DNA from 3 places in the Serratia fonticola genome. Region 1 is predicted to be linked to each of the others. Evidence: predicted binding sites of a transcription regulator. Region 1 holds the regulator's gene; each other region holds the start of a gene.

The links. The regulator CRP, encoded in region 1, controls carbon source genes, mostly activating them, when cyclic AMP is high. The targets are predictions, from matches to a motif close to ATGTGANNNNNNTCACAT.
Region 2: a site for CRP is predicted at 2,543-2,560, ahead of yrbN (protein YrbN). Genes of this name have one in related genera too.
Region 3: a site for CRP is predicted at 1,329-1,346, ahead of WN53_RS21360 (YjcB family protein). Genes of this name have one in related genera too.

What each region holds. Positions count from the first base shown of each region.
Region 1 covers NZ_CP011254.1:1,353,227-1,357,686, forward strand. The annotation lists gene WN53_RS06030 (amidohydrolase) at 1-239, opposite strand, end outside; gene WN53_RS06035 (MFS transporter) at 236-1,435, opposite strand; gene WN53_RS06040 (LysR substrate-binding domain-containing protein) at 1,628-2,536, shown strand; gene WN53_RS06045 (OsmC family protein) at 2,539-2,946, opposite strand; gene crp (cAMP-activated global transcriptional regulator CRP) at 3,328-3,960, shown strand; gene WN53_RS06055 (YccS/YhfK family putative transporter) at 4,017-4,460, shown strand, end outside.
Region 2 covers NZ_CP011254.1:2,386,319-2,390,778, reverse strand. The annotation lists gene yedE (selenium metabolism membrane protein YedE/FdhT) at 1-324, opposite strand, end outside; gene WN53_RS10635 (DEAD/DEAH family ATP-dependent RNA helicase) at 508-2,466, opposite strand; gene yrbN (protein YrbN) at 2,456-2,530, opposite strand; gene nlpI (lipoprotein NlpI) at 2,654-3,538, opposite strand; gene pnp (polyribonucleotide nucleotidyltransferase) at 3,666-4,460, opposite strand, start outside.
Region 3 covers NZ_CP011254.1:4,824,608-4,829,067, reverse strand. The annotation lists gene WN53_RS21370 (helix-turn-helix domain-containing protein) at 1-435, shown strand, start outside; gene WN53_RS21365 (VOC family protein) at 454-897, shown strand; gene WN53_RS21360 (YjcB family protein) at 952-1,233, opposite strand; gene mrdA (penicillin-binding protein 2) at 1,541-3,466, shown strand; gene WN53_RS21350 (penicillin-binding transpeptidase domain-containing protein) at 3,568-4,460, shown strand, end outside.

The DNA of each region.
Region 1 (4,460 bases):
TCGATATCGGCGCGCAATGCATAGCACGGCCCCGGCGCAGCGCCCTGCAATTCGGCCACTACGCTATTTGGCGTAGGGCGTGAGATCTTCAACGGGCCAAGGTGGGCCAATTGTGCAGCGATGTAATCTGCCGTCTGCGCCTCTTGAAATGACAACTCTGGATTGGCATGCAGGTGGCGACGCCACTGCAATACCTGTTGTTCCACGTCGGCAATCAGCTGTTCAATGTTCATTTTCATACTCCTTGATTCAGTGCCGGTTGGCGCGCTTTACCTGCCAATGGCAGGATCACCAGCCCGGAAACCACCATAGCCAGTGCCAAAAAGATAAACGTTGTCATGTAGTTGTGGCTGATGGTGATCAAATACCCCATGGCGATAGGGGCCACAAAGCCACCCAAAGTGCCGCCGGTGTTTATCAGCCCCATCGCTGCCCCCATCACTTCCGCAGGCAGGCGCTTCATCGGCAGAGTAAACACCGTGACGAACGAGGCCATCAGGAAGATATAGCCCAGGAACAAGAACAGGCTGGCCGTCAGCGCCGATTCGCTGGTAAACACCAGCCAGATGCACAAGGCGCTGATCAGGGAACTGAAGAAGATCACCCACGGCTCACGCCCTTGCAGATAGCGCCCGACCAGCCAGCCGGTACCGAGTGAGGAGATCCAGATCCCCAGACCACCGGCGGCGACCACCATGCTGGAGACGTCAATCGGCATTCCGCGCTGCTGTACCAGAAATTTCGGTAGCCAGGCCATCAGGCCGTACGACGGGATGTTGATACAGAAAATCGCCACAAACAGCAGCAGCACGATGGGGTTTTTCAGCAGGGCCTTATAGTTGGCAGCGGCTGCCCCAGCTTTGGCGGGTGCTGCCTGTGGCGGATTGGGAACCAGCCACAAGATGCAGGCGGCAATCACGAATGCCAACAGGCCAAGTGCAGAGAACGACCCACGCCAGCCGATGTGATCCAGGCAGTAGACCGCGACCAGTGGACCGACGGTCATCGCCAACCCGGCGGAAGACAGCAGAATGGACTGCGCGAAGGTGCGCTGTTCCAGTGGGAAATTCGCCACTACCGCCTTGGCACAGGAACACGGATAGCCGGAGTGGCCAATACCCGACAGGAAGCGGAACGTCACCAGCAGGCCCAGGCCGAACCCCAGAATGCCGAAGCACAGGGCAAATCCCCCCAGCAGCAGTAACGAACTGCACAGCACTTTCTTAAAACCAAAGCGGTCATTGAGCCAGCCCGCCGGTATCTGGAACAGGGAATACGCCAGGAAAAACATCCCGGTAATGTAGCCCAGCTGTTCCGGCTGTAGATTGAACTCGCGTTCGATAGGTAACAGCGCAAAACCCATCACGGTTTTATCGATGTACACCACGACATAGCCCACAAACAGCAAAAAAATCATTAGCGAACGATTTTTCATCGCCGATATTCCTTTAAGTTATCACCCAGGCTGCCCACCAGCGTGGCGGGCGTAGTATAATAATGTGATCCAGGTCACTTTATAGTTTTAATAACAGTCACTTACAATAACATGCTGAAATTATCGCCTTTTGCCGGGCGGCATAAGATACAATTTTGTAAGGGGTGATGCTTTTTATTGATAGGGTGGGGAATGCGCTATTTACCGAAGTTACAGCAGTTGAAAGTCTTCCAGCAGGTGATCCGCAGTGGCAGTATTCGCGGGGCGGCGCGCGCGCTGGAGCAATCTCAACCGGCGGTGAGCCGCACCATCCGTGAACTGGAACAGATCCTGGAAACCCAGTTGATCAATCGCAGCAGTCAGGGAATGACGCTGACCGAAACCGGCCGCGCCTTCGCCCTGCGAATGCAGTTGATCCTGGAGGAATTGCAGCGCGCCGCCGACGAGATCCAGCAGTTGAATCAGCATTCACAAGGCAACGTCGCCATCGGCTGCTCTTCGCTACTCGCCCTCACGGTATTACCGGAGCTGGTCGAAGCCTTCAAACAGCCGTTTCCGCAGGCCAATCTCCTGATCCGCGAGGCGCAGCTTTCTACGCTGCTGCCAGCATTGCGCGAAGGCCGCCTGGATTTTGCCGTGGGTACCGTCAGCCCGGAACTGCCTCTGGAGGATCTGGTGCGTGAACCGCTGTTCAACGCCTCTTTTTGCATTATCGCACGCCAGGGGCACCCACTGGCGCAGGCCACCTCGCTGGACGAGCTGCGTGAGGCCAAGTGGTTATTACCGGAAACCGATATGGGGTATTACCAGCAGTTGCGCGCGGTGTTAGGCACCTTCTATCAGCAATTGAGTCGTTCGCCCATTCGCTCGGACTCGGTGACCTGTGGCTTGAATATGGTGTTGGAGGCGGATTATTTGACTATCGTGGCGCGGGCGATGAGTGCACCGTTCCATTTGCAGCATCGGCTGGTGGCATTGCCTATCGACACGCTGCCGCAGGCTCAATACTGCGTGCTGTATTCACAGAAATCGCCGCTAACCGTGACGGCACGGCGATTTCTTGATTTATTGCGTGCCCACTGCCTGCGCTACCCTTGGTAGGATCAGGCCACTTCGCGGATTTCGAAGCTGTGGGTGATGCTGGCGGCTTTACCCAACATCAAGGAGACGGAGCAGTATTTCTCGGCGGAAAGATCCACCGCGCGCTCTACAATCTTATCGGTCAGCCCTTTGCCGGTGACAATAAAATGCAGATTGATATGGGTAAACAGACGTGGCGCTTCTTCACGACGCTCGGAGGTCAGTTTTACCTCGCAGTCACGCACATCGTTACGCCCTTTTTGCAGGATCGACACCACATCGATGGCGCTACAGCCGCCGACGGACATCAACACCATTTCCATCGGGCTTGGCGCTTTATCGCCCGCGTTGCCATCCATCAAAACCTGGTGGCCGGACGCAGACTCACCCAGGAATGTCAGTCCTTCTACCCACTTAACTCTTGCCTGCATGTTACACACTCCGGTTAATTTCTTAAAAACAGGGTACGCTTTCGCATACATTCTGGCAACGTAACCTGATGCTAATCATGCTGAAGCGAGACAACACAAGACACCCGCCTCACTCTGTGCTACAAACAGAGCCGCAATAACTCTTTCCAGGTCACCGATTTCAGGGATACGTCCAAGGAAAGGCCCCTATATTGGTTTGTTAACAGAATGTAGCTTGCAGCTCTCCCTGCAAGTTAATATGCTAGAGCACAAGCGTATTTCTATAACACGCCTCAAAACCTGTTGATAGCCACAATTAAAACACCGGGCTATAAGCACGTTTTACAGGGAACTCTGACCCCTGTGATACAAGGCAGCGATAACAACAGAGGATAACAGCGAATGGTTCTCGGCAAACCGCAAACAGACCCGACTCTCGAATGGTTCCTGTCTCATTGCCATATCCACAAATATCCATCGAAGAGTACGCTGATTCACCAAGGTGAAAAGGCCGAAACGCTTTACTACATCGTCAAAGGCTCCGTTGCGGTGCTGATTAAAGATGAAGAAGGCAAAGAGATGATCCTGTCCTACCTTAACCAGGGGGATTTCATCGGCGAGCTTGGATTATTTGAAGAAGGCCAGGAGCGTAGCGCCTGGGTACGGGCCAAAACTGCCTGTGAAGTGGCTGAAATTTCCTACAAGAAATTCCGCCAACTGATCCAGGTTAACCCGGATATCCTGATGCGCCTGTCCGCACAGATGGCTAACCGCCTGCAAGTCACCTCAGAGAAAGTGGGTAACCTCGCCTTCCTTGACGTTACCGGCCGCATTGCACAGACCTTGCTGAACCTGGCAAAACAACCTGATGCCATGACTCACCCAGACGGTATGCAGATCAAAATCACCCGCCAGGAAATTGGCCAAATCGTCGGTTGCTCACGTGAAACCGTCGGTCGTATTTTGAAAATGCTCGAAGATCAAAACCTGATCTCCGCGCACGGCAAAACCATTGTCGTGTACGGTACGCGTTAATCCCCAGGGAAACGGTGCAGCAATGCGCCGTTTCTTTACCTACTGAATAGCCAACCATGTGGCGCCGCCTGATCTACCACCCGGAAGTCAACTACGCACTGCGGCAAACGCTGGTGTTGTGCCTGCCGGTGGCGTTTGGTTTGTTGATTGGCAACCTGCAACTCGGCATGCTGTTCTCGTTGGTGCCCGCCTGCTGCAACATTGCCGGGCTGGATACGCCACACAAACGCTTTTTCAAACGCCTGGTTGTAGGCGGCTCCCTGTTCGCACTCAGCAGCCTTCTGCTGCAACAAGCCCTACTGTGGGATCTACCACTACCCTTGCTGATGCTGGGAATGGCGCTGTTGCTCGGCGTCAGCGGAGAAATCAGCCCGCTGCATGCACGCCTGCTGCCAGCCGCACTGGTTGCCGCCATCTTTTCCCTCAGCATGGTAGGTACCGTGCCAATCTGGCACGCCCCTTTACTGTATATCGTCGGCACCGCCTGGTACGGGCTGTTT
Region 2 (4,460 bases), 1.0 Mb from region 1:
GTGCTGCGGCATACGTAATTTGATGTTGTTGGCCCACAGCGCGGCGGCGATGCACCCCGCAAACATGCCGATAATCATGCGCCCATCGATACGGTCGAGTGGTGTGCCCTGTAGGCCGATCACCTTAAAATAGCCCCACTGCTCGGGGTGGAAACCCAACCACTGCAAGATATGGCCGCCCCAGCGGGTAAATTCGCCGGTAACCGCCCAGAAGGTGCCGGTCATGCCGAAATAGTAGGTCGAGAGGATCCCGGCGGCAATCACCGCCGGTAGGGGCGCCCAAAAGCGCACCAGGTATTGAGATTTGAATTGTTGCCAGTTCACGGCAGCTCCTGTGCATCCGTAAGATAAACCTTGCGAATGATACGCCCTTTAGCGGTATTAACTGAGATGCCAGGCAAAAAAAAACCAGTCCGAAGACTGGTTTGATCATACTGACAACGTATCAATGTCAGGGCGCTGCATGCGGCGCCCCTACGCTGTTAACCCGTAAGGGGTTGTCAGCAATTATGCATCACCGAAACGGCGACGTGGTGCGGCAGGAGCTGCTGCATCGTCACGGCGTGGTGCTGGCTTGTCACGGTTGAAGTTACCGCCACGGCGTTCGCCACCGGCAGCATTACCGCCTTCACGACGCTCACCGAAAGAACGGCGTGGTGCTGGTGCACCTTCGCGACGCTCGCCGTTGAATGGACGGGCACCGCCACGACGCTCACCACCGTTACCACCGGCAGGACGCTCACGACGTTCATGCGGCTGCGCATCGCCCAGCAATTGCATGTTCATCGGCTTGTTCAGAATGCGAGTGCGAGTAAAGTGATTCAGGATCTCGCCCGGCATGCCTTTTGGCAGCTCGATGGTGGAGTGGGAAGCAAACAGCTTGATGTTACCGATGTAACGGCTGCTGATGTCACCTTCGTTAGCGATCGCGCCAACGATATGACGAACTTCCACGCCGTCATCACGGCCAACTTCAATGCGGTACAGCTGCATTTCACCAACGTCACGACGTTCGCGACGTGGACGCTCAGCGCCGCCATCACGGCTGTCTGGACGTGCATCACGACGACGGTCGTTGCTACGCTCGCCACCGCGATCATCACGGTCGTTGAACTCACGACGTTGACGCGGTTTGAACACTGGATCTGGTGGCAGGATCAGAGGACGTTCGCCCTGCGCCATCTTCAGCAGTGCAGCGGCCAGCGTTTCCATATCCAGATCTTCACCCGGCTGCAGCTTAGCCAGCAGCGCACGGTACATATCCAGATCGCTGCTTTCCAGCTGCTGCTGAACTTTAGCGGCAAACTTGGCCAAGCGGCGCTCACCCAGCAGATCTGCGTTTGGCAGCTCAACTTCAGGGATGGTCAGCTTCATGGTGCGTTCGATGTTGCGCAGCAGGCGGCGTTCGCGGTTTTCTACGAACAGCAGCGCGCGGCCAGCACGACCAGCACGACCGGTACGGCCGATACGGTGAACGTAAGACTCTGAATCCATAGGGATGTCATAGTTTACTACCAGGCTGATACGCTCAACGTCCAGACCACGAGCGGCAACGTCGGTGGCGATCAGAATATCCAGACGGCCACTTTTCAGACGTTCCAGGGTTTGCTCACGCAGCGCCTGGTTCATATCACCGTTCAGTGCGGCGCTGTTGTAACCGCTGCGCTCCAGCGCTTCGGCCACTTCCAGGGTCGCATTTTTGGTACGTACGAAGATGATCGCCGCATCAAAATCTTCAGCTTCCAGGAAACGCACCAGCGCTTCGTTTTTACGCATGCCCTGCACGGTCCAGTAGCTCTGGCTAATGTCCGGGCGAGTGGTGATGCTGGACTGAATGCGCACTTCCTGTGGATCTTTCATGAAGCGACGGGTAATACGACGGATCGCTTCCGGCATGGTCGCAGAGAACAGCGCGGTCTGATGTTCAGCCGGGATCTCCGCCATGATGGTTTCTACGTCTTCGATAAAGCCCATGCGCAGCATTTCGTCGGCTTCGTCCAGAACCAGGCCTTTCAGGCCAGACAGGTTCAGGGTGCCACGTTTCAGGTGGTCCAGCAGACGGCCCGGGGTCCCTACTACGATTTGCGGGCCCTGACGCAGAGCGCGCAGCTGCACGTCATAACGTTGGCCACCGTACAGGGCCACCACGTTAACGCCATGCATGTGCTTGGAGAAATCGGTCATGGCTTCAGCAACCTGAACCGCCAGTTCGCGGGTTGGAGCCAGTACCAGGATTTGTGGTGCTTTCAGGGCTGCATCGAGGTTGTGCAGCAGGGGCAGCGAGAACGCCGCAGTTTTACCACTACCGGTCTGCGCCATGCCCAGCACGTCGCGACCGTTCAACAGGTGAGGAATACACTCAGCCTGGATCGGTGATGGTTTTTCGTAGCCCAGATCGGTCAGGGCAGCAATGATCGGAGCAGACAGCCCCAGGTCAGCAAAAGAGGTTTCAAGCTCAGTAGTCATGTACACGTGCCTCATTAATAATGGCAGCCAGTCTACATAACTCGTCGAGAAAATTTTCAGTCATTTTCATTGAAAAGTGTGAACCGGCTCAAATTAGATTATAAAACAGACAAAAAAGCCCTCGCCCGTTAAGGCGATTACTTTGGTCAAAAAACCAATGTAAATCAGGCTGATAAGTGTCCGTCAGCTATTGCTGGTCCGATTCCGATAGGTCGTCTTGTTCTTGGCCCAACAGCGCCAATTCCAACAATGCATAGCGGTGCTCAACAAAGTTATGAACGTTGTTAGCCACCGTCAGTTTGAACAGCGCCGAAGCGGTGTCCTTGTCCCCCAGACTTAGGTAGTGCTTACCTAAATAGAAGTCAGTTTCACTGAGATGCTCAGCGAGCGAAGTGTTATCCGTTGCATCTGCCTTGAGGCGTTCCATCAGCGTTTTTTCGCTGATTTTGCCCAGGTAGAATTCGACAATATTCCATCCCCATTGCCCTCTGTCCGATTTGTCATAACGCTGCTGGAGCGATACGGTAGCCATCTTGGGATCGATTTCTCTCTCCACCAGATAAAGCCACAGCGAACGGAAGGGATCGTTTGGGTCGTCTTGATAAAACGCCTGCAGATCATCCTGCGCCAACGGGAAGCGGCCGCCATAATACAGTGCGATGCCCCGGTTTAAACGCGCGTAATTGTAAGTTGGATCAAGCTCTAGTACAGAATCAAACGCTTCATAGGCAGCATCAAAATTGCCTGCCTGCGTTAAGTAAATGCCCAGGTAGTTGAAAACTTCTGGCATATCAGGACGTATCGCTAGCGCTTGTGAAAAGTCATTGCGCGCTAGAGCACGTAAACCCAGACTATCATACAGCACACCGCGCTCATATAAAAGCTGTGCTCGCTCATCGTCCGTTAATGCCCGGCTGGCAAGTATTTGTTCCATGCGCGCCAGGATCACTTCCTGCTGCAGCGTGGGCTGCAACGGAATAGCCAGAACTTCGTCTTTACGCCAATCATGGTTGCTGCATCCTGCCAGCAATAGTGCTGTCGCAACGTAACACCAGCGCAAGAAAGGCTTCATTTCCCACTCCCGAAGACAAACATTGGATGAACGTCCTGTCCTCCGCTTGCTAATACGCGAGTATCCTACCCACGTGATAAGAACAGCCCCTGCCCTACGGCAGGGAGCTGTAAAACTGTTGATACAGTTATTCTGCTTCTGGTGCTGGAGCCGCAGCGGATTCTGGCGCTGTAGCTTCTTTGATGCTCAGACGCACACGGCCCTGGCGATCAACTTCCAGTACCTTAACCGGTACTTCCTGACCCATCTGCAGATAGTCGGTCACTTTCTCAACGCGCTTGTCGGCGATTTGAGAGATGTGCACCAGGCCTTCTTTACCGCCGCCGATGGCCACGAAGGCACCAAAATCAACGATACGGGTCACTTTACCCTGATACACACGGCCAACTTCGATCTCAGCGGTGATCTCTTCGATGCGGCGGATAGCGAACTTCGCTTTGTCGCCGTCGGTCGCAGCAATCTTCACTGTACCGTCATCTTCAATTTCGATGGTGGTGCCAGTTTCTTCGGTCAACGCACGGATGACTGAACCACCTTTACCGATCACATCTTTGATCTTGTCTGGATTGATCTTGATGGTGTGAATACGCGGTGCGAACTCGGAGATATCGCCACGTGGCGTGCTGATAGCCTGTTCCATCACGCCCAGAATGTGCAGACGCGCACCCTTGGCCTGGTTCAGAGCCACCTGCATGATTTCGCGGGTGATACCTTCAATTTTAATGTCCATCTGCAGCGCGGTGATACCATCGCGGCTACCGGCCACTTTGAAGTCCATGTCGCCCAGGTGATCTTCGTCACCCAGAATGTCAGACAGTACGACAAAGTTTTCGTCTTCTTTCACCAGGCCCATTGCGATACCTGCAACGGCTGCCTTGATTGGCACACCCGCATCCATCAGTGCCAGAGATGCACCACAGAC
Region 3 (4,460 bases), 2.5 Mb from region 1:
CAAGACACCGCCAACCAGCTGGCACTGAGCAGCGCCTCCACGCTGTTGATGTCGCATATGCTTCAGCGCTACACCCAGTTGCAATGGCGGCTGCCTAGCGTGCGTGGTGGGCTGGCACCGGCCGTGCTTAAGCGGGTACAAGAGTTTATTTATCACCATCTCGATCAACCGCTGGTGCTGGCCGATCTGGCCGCTCAGGCGGAATTGAGTGAGTTTCATTTTGCCCGCATGTTTAAACACAGCACCGGGCAGGCACCGCATCAGTATGTGATGCAGGTGCGTTTGCAACAGGCGGAGAAATTACTGCGCAACACGCTGATGCCGCTAACCCAGATTGCGCTGGATTGCGGCTTTAGCTCGGCCAGCCATTTCAGCCACCGTTTCAAGGCATTCTATGGCCATACGCCGATATGGCTGCGGCAGCAAAGCCGTTAATCCCTGAGGAGAAAGGATATGGAACAACCATTTTGTGGTGTTGAGGTACTTTTTGTCGCGGGTTTTGGCCCGATCACCCAAAACACCAGCCAAAGTGCTGCGTTTTATCAGCAAGCGCTGGGGTTGCCGCTAAAGCCAATGGAAGGGAATGAGGACTATCTGCTGACCGAGCACGATGCCTTGAACGGCGTGAAGCACTTTGCGCTGTGGCCTTTGGCGCAGGCTGCCCAATCCTGCTTTGGTCAGGATCAATGGCCACAAGATTTACCGGTGCCGCAGGCGTGGATGGAGTTTGACGTGGCAGATATGGCGAAGGCCACCCAAACGCTGCTGGATCAGGGCTATCAACTGCTGGTAGCCAACCGTCTGGAGCCGTGGGGCCAGAGCGTCACCCGTCTGCTAAGCCCGGAAGGTTTGCTGGTCGGCGTGACTTTAACGCCCTGGATGCGGGCTAACCCATAACCTACTGGCTACCTATGGCGCAGCACCATCGGCGGATGGTGCCAGGAACGGTGGTTATGGCAGGGGGAAGGCGGTCGGGTTTTGGCTCATGACATCAATGAAAACGTCCTTGAATGACGCCCAGAACTGCATAATGCCAGCCAGGTTGAAGGACATGCCCATCAGCCCCATCACAAACCAGCAGCTAGTGAACAGCCCCAGGCTGCTGAACACAAACGCCATGCCGTTACGGCTGGCCTTACGGCACACCACATTCAGTTGGCTGGCCAGAAACATCATCACTGCGCTCAGCAATTCCCAGCGCATCATAATAAAGCCAGTGGCTATGGTACTCATCGGAGGTGATCCTTTGCTACAAATGCCGCAGCCGGCTCCAGGTATCAGACCTTGGGGCAGAATGCGCATTGGATAGACGGTGGTTTAGGTTGTTAGTGTGATCTGCGTCACATTGTAGCATTGGAATAATTGGCGTCTCAATAGTCGTTATGGCCTGTCTGACAAATCACAGCAACATTCCAATATGTTGAAACATTTATGCCAAATCATTAGCAACCTTTTAATGTGGCGCCAGGGCTATTAACGCTATGCTTGCCGGCTTTTCGCACCCTTTTTAGCAATCAGTCAGGCAGGTAAGACCCCACGCATGGCCCAATTAAAAGATCCTTTCCGTGACCATCCCGCCGAAGAAACGTTGTTCATTCGCCGTGCCTGCGTGGCGATGGTGCTGGTCGTCGCCTGTTTTGGCTTGCTGGTTTTCAACCTGTATCAGTTGCAGATCAAACAGCATGCGTTTTACCAGACGCGCTCTAATCAGAACGACATCAAAATGTTGCCCATCGCCCCTCATCGTGGCCTGATCTTCGATCGCAACGGCATCCCGCTGGTGCGCAACATACAGCTGTATCAGATTGAAGTGACCCCCAGCAAGATTGCCGATATGGCAGGGCTGCTGCAAAACCTGACGCCCATTGTTGATCTGACGCCGGATGACATCGCCGCCTTTCGTGATGATATGCACCACAATAGTCGCTATAAGCCCGTTACCCTCAAGACCGGGCTTAGTGAAACCGAGGTGGCTCGTTTTGCGGTAAACCAGTATCGCTTTGACGGTGTGACCATCGATACCTACCAGCAGCGGCAATATCCTTACGGGGCACAGTTGGCGCACGTGGTGGGGTATGTCTCGCGAATTAATGATAACGACGTCAAAAAGCTGGAGCAGCAGGGCCAGGCGCAAAACTATGCGGCCGACCACAATATTGGCAAACAGGGGTTGGAAGCCTATTACGAGAAACAGCTACACGGTACCACTGGCTATCAGGAAGTGGAGGTGGATAACCACGGGCGTATCGTTCGCCTGCTGAAGGAACAACCGCCCCAGGCGGGTAAAGATATTTATCTGACGCTCGATCTGCACCTGCAACAGTACATCGAAGGCTTGCTCAAAGGGCAACGGGCGGCGGTGGTGGTTGCCGATCCGCGCGACGGAGGCATTCTGGCGATGGTCTCCAGCCCTAGCTACGATCCCAACCCGTTCGTCAGAGGTATTGGCTATCAGGCCTACAAGTCGCTGCTCAGCAACCCGGATTTACCTCTGATTAACCGCGTGACGCAGGGGTTATACCCACCGGCTTCAACGGTAAAACCTTATATGGCGGTATCGGCACTGTTCGCTGGTGTCATCACCCCAACCACCACTTTCTTTGGCGCACCCACCTGGACTTTGCCGGGAACGCAGCGCCGCTATCGCGACTGGTTGAAAACCGGGCACGGCCTGCTGAACGTCACCAAGGCGATCGAGGAGTCGGCCGATACCTTCTTCTATCAGGTTGCCTATGAGATGGGGATCGACCGGATCCATCAGTGGCTCAGCCAGTTTGGTTATGGCAAGGCGACGGGGATCGATCTGAACGAGGAATATCGCGGCGTGCTGCCGAGCCGGGAATGGAAGCAGCGAGTACATAAAAAAGGGTGGTACCAAGGTGATACCATCTCGGTGGGTATTGGCCAGGGGTATTGGGTCGCTACGCCGATCCAGATGGTGAAAGCGCTGACCACGCTGATCAACAGCGGCAGGGTGAAAACGCCGCATCTGCTGTATTCGATGAAACAGGGCCGGGAAGTCGAACGCTACCAGCCACCAGAGCAGGCCGTGCAGATTGGCGAGCCCAAATCGCCATATTGGGGGATCGTACGCAACGGTATGTATGGCATGGCGAACCTGCCTAACGGCACCGGGTATAAGCTGTTCCATACCGCGCCCTACCAGATAGCGGCCAAATCGGGGACTTCACAGGTTTTCAGCCTGAAGGAAAACCAGACTTACAATGCCAAAATGACCCCGGTACGCCTGCGTGACCACATTTTCTACACCCTGTTTGCGCCGTATAAAAACCCGCGGGTGGCGATGGCGCTAATTCTGGAAAACGGCGGTGGGGATGGCGTAGTTGCAGGGCCGACGGCCAGGGCAATCCTGGACCACATTTTCGACCCGGCCAATGTGCCAGCGCCGGGGCATAACGACGGTAGCCAGACGTTGTTTGGAGACAGTGACGATGTGCAACATTAAACGCGTTTGTTTTTACTTTCTTACAAACTGCAACCTTCTGGCAATCTGACTCAGGTTAGACTGAGCGGATAAATAATCAGTTTAAAAACGTAGGCTTAACAGTGGCTCCTCCAACCAAGAAAAACGGTAAAAACTACTCGACGGCGCGTTTTGGCTGGATTTGCGCAGGCATCTTGGTCTGCTTTTTTCTCTTGATGTTCCGGGTCGGTTATTTACAGTTGCTGGAACACCAACAGTTGGCCGACCAGGCTGACCAGCGTTCCATTCGTACCCAGGTGGTGCCCACCAACCGAGCGATGATCACCGACCGTAACGATGCGGCGCTGGCGGTCAGCGTCTCTTCCAAAGATATCGTGTTGGATCCCAAACATATCCTCGATACCCAAACCGATACCAGCACCGAGCGCTGGCAGAGTTTGGCCAACGTGTTGAAAATGCCGCTTGCTGATGTTCAGCACCTGATCCAGGCCAACGCCCGTAAGCGCTTTGTCTATCTGGCCCGCAAGGTGGAGGATGACAATGCGGCCTATATCAGCAAGCTGCACCTGACCGGCGTTAGCACCGAGCAGGACTTCAGCCGTTTCTATCCCATGGGGCAAGACGCCGCCGGGCTGATTGGCATTGTGGGGCAGGATAATCAGGGGCTGGAAGGGATTGAGCTGGGTTTCAACCCGTTGTTGCAGGGTAAAAACGGCCTGCGTGTCTATCAGAAAGACGGCAGCGGTGCGGTTATCGGCGTGATCAAAAGCGTTGATCCAGTGCCGCCACCGAACGTGACGTTAAGCATCGACAAATTTATTCAGTACGTGCTGTTTTCCCAGATCCGCGATGGGGTGATCGCCAACCAGGCCGACTCCGGCTGTGCGGTGCTGGTGAAGGTGAATACCGGTGAGATCCTCGGCATGGCCAGCTATCCCTCTTTCAACCCCAACAACTACGCCAATACGCCGGTGAAAGACATACATAATGTCTGCAGCAGCGACAGTTTTGAACC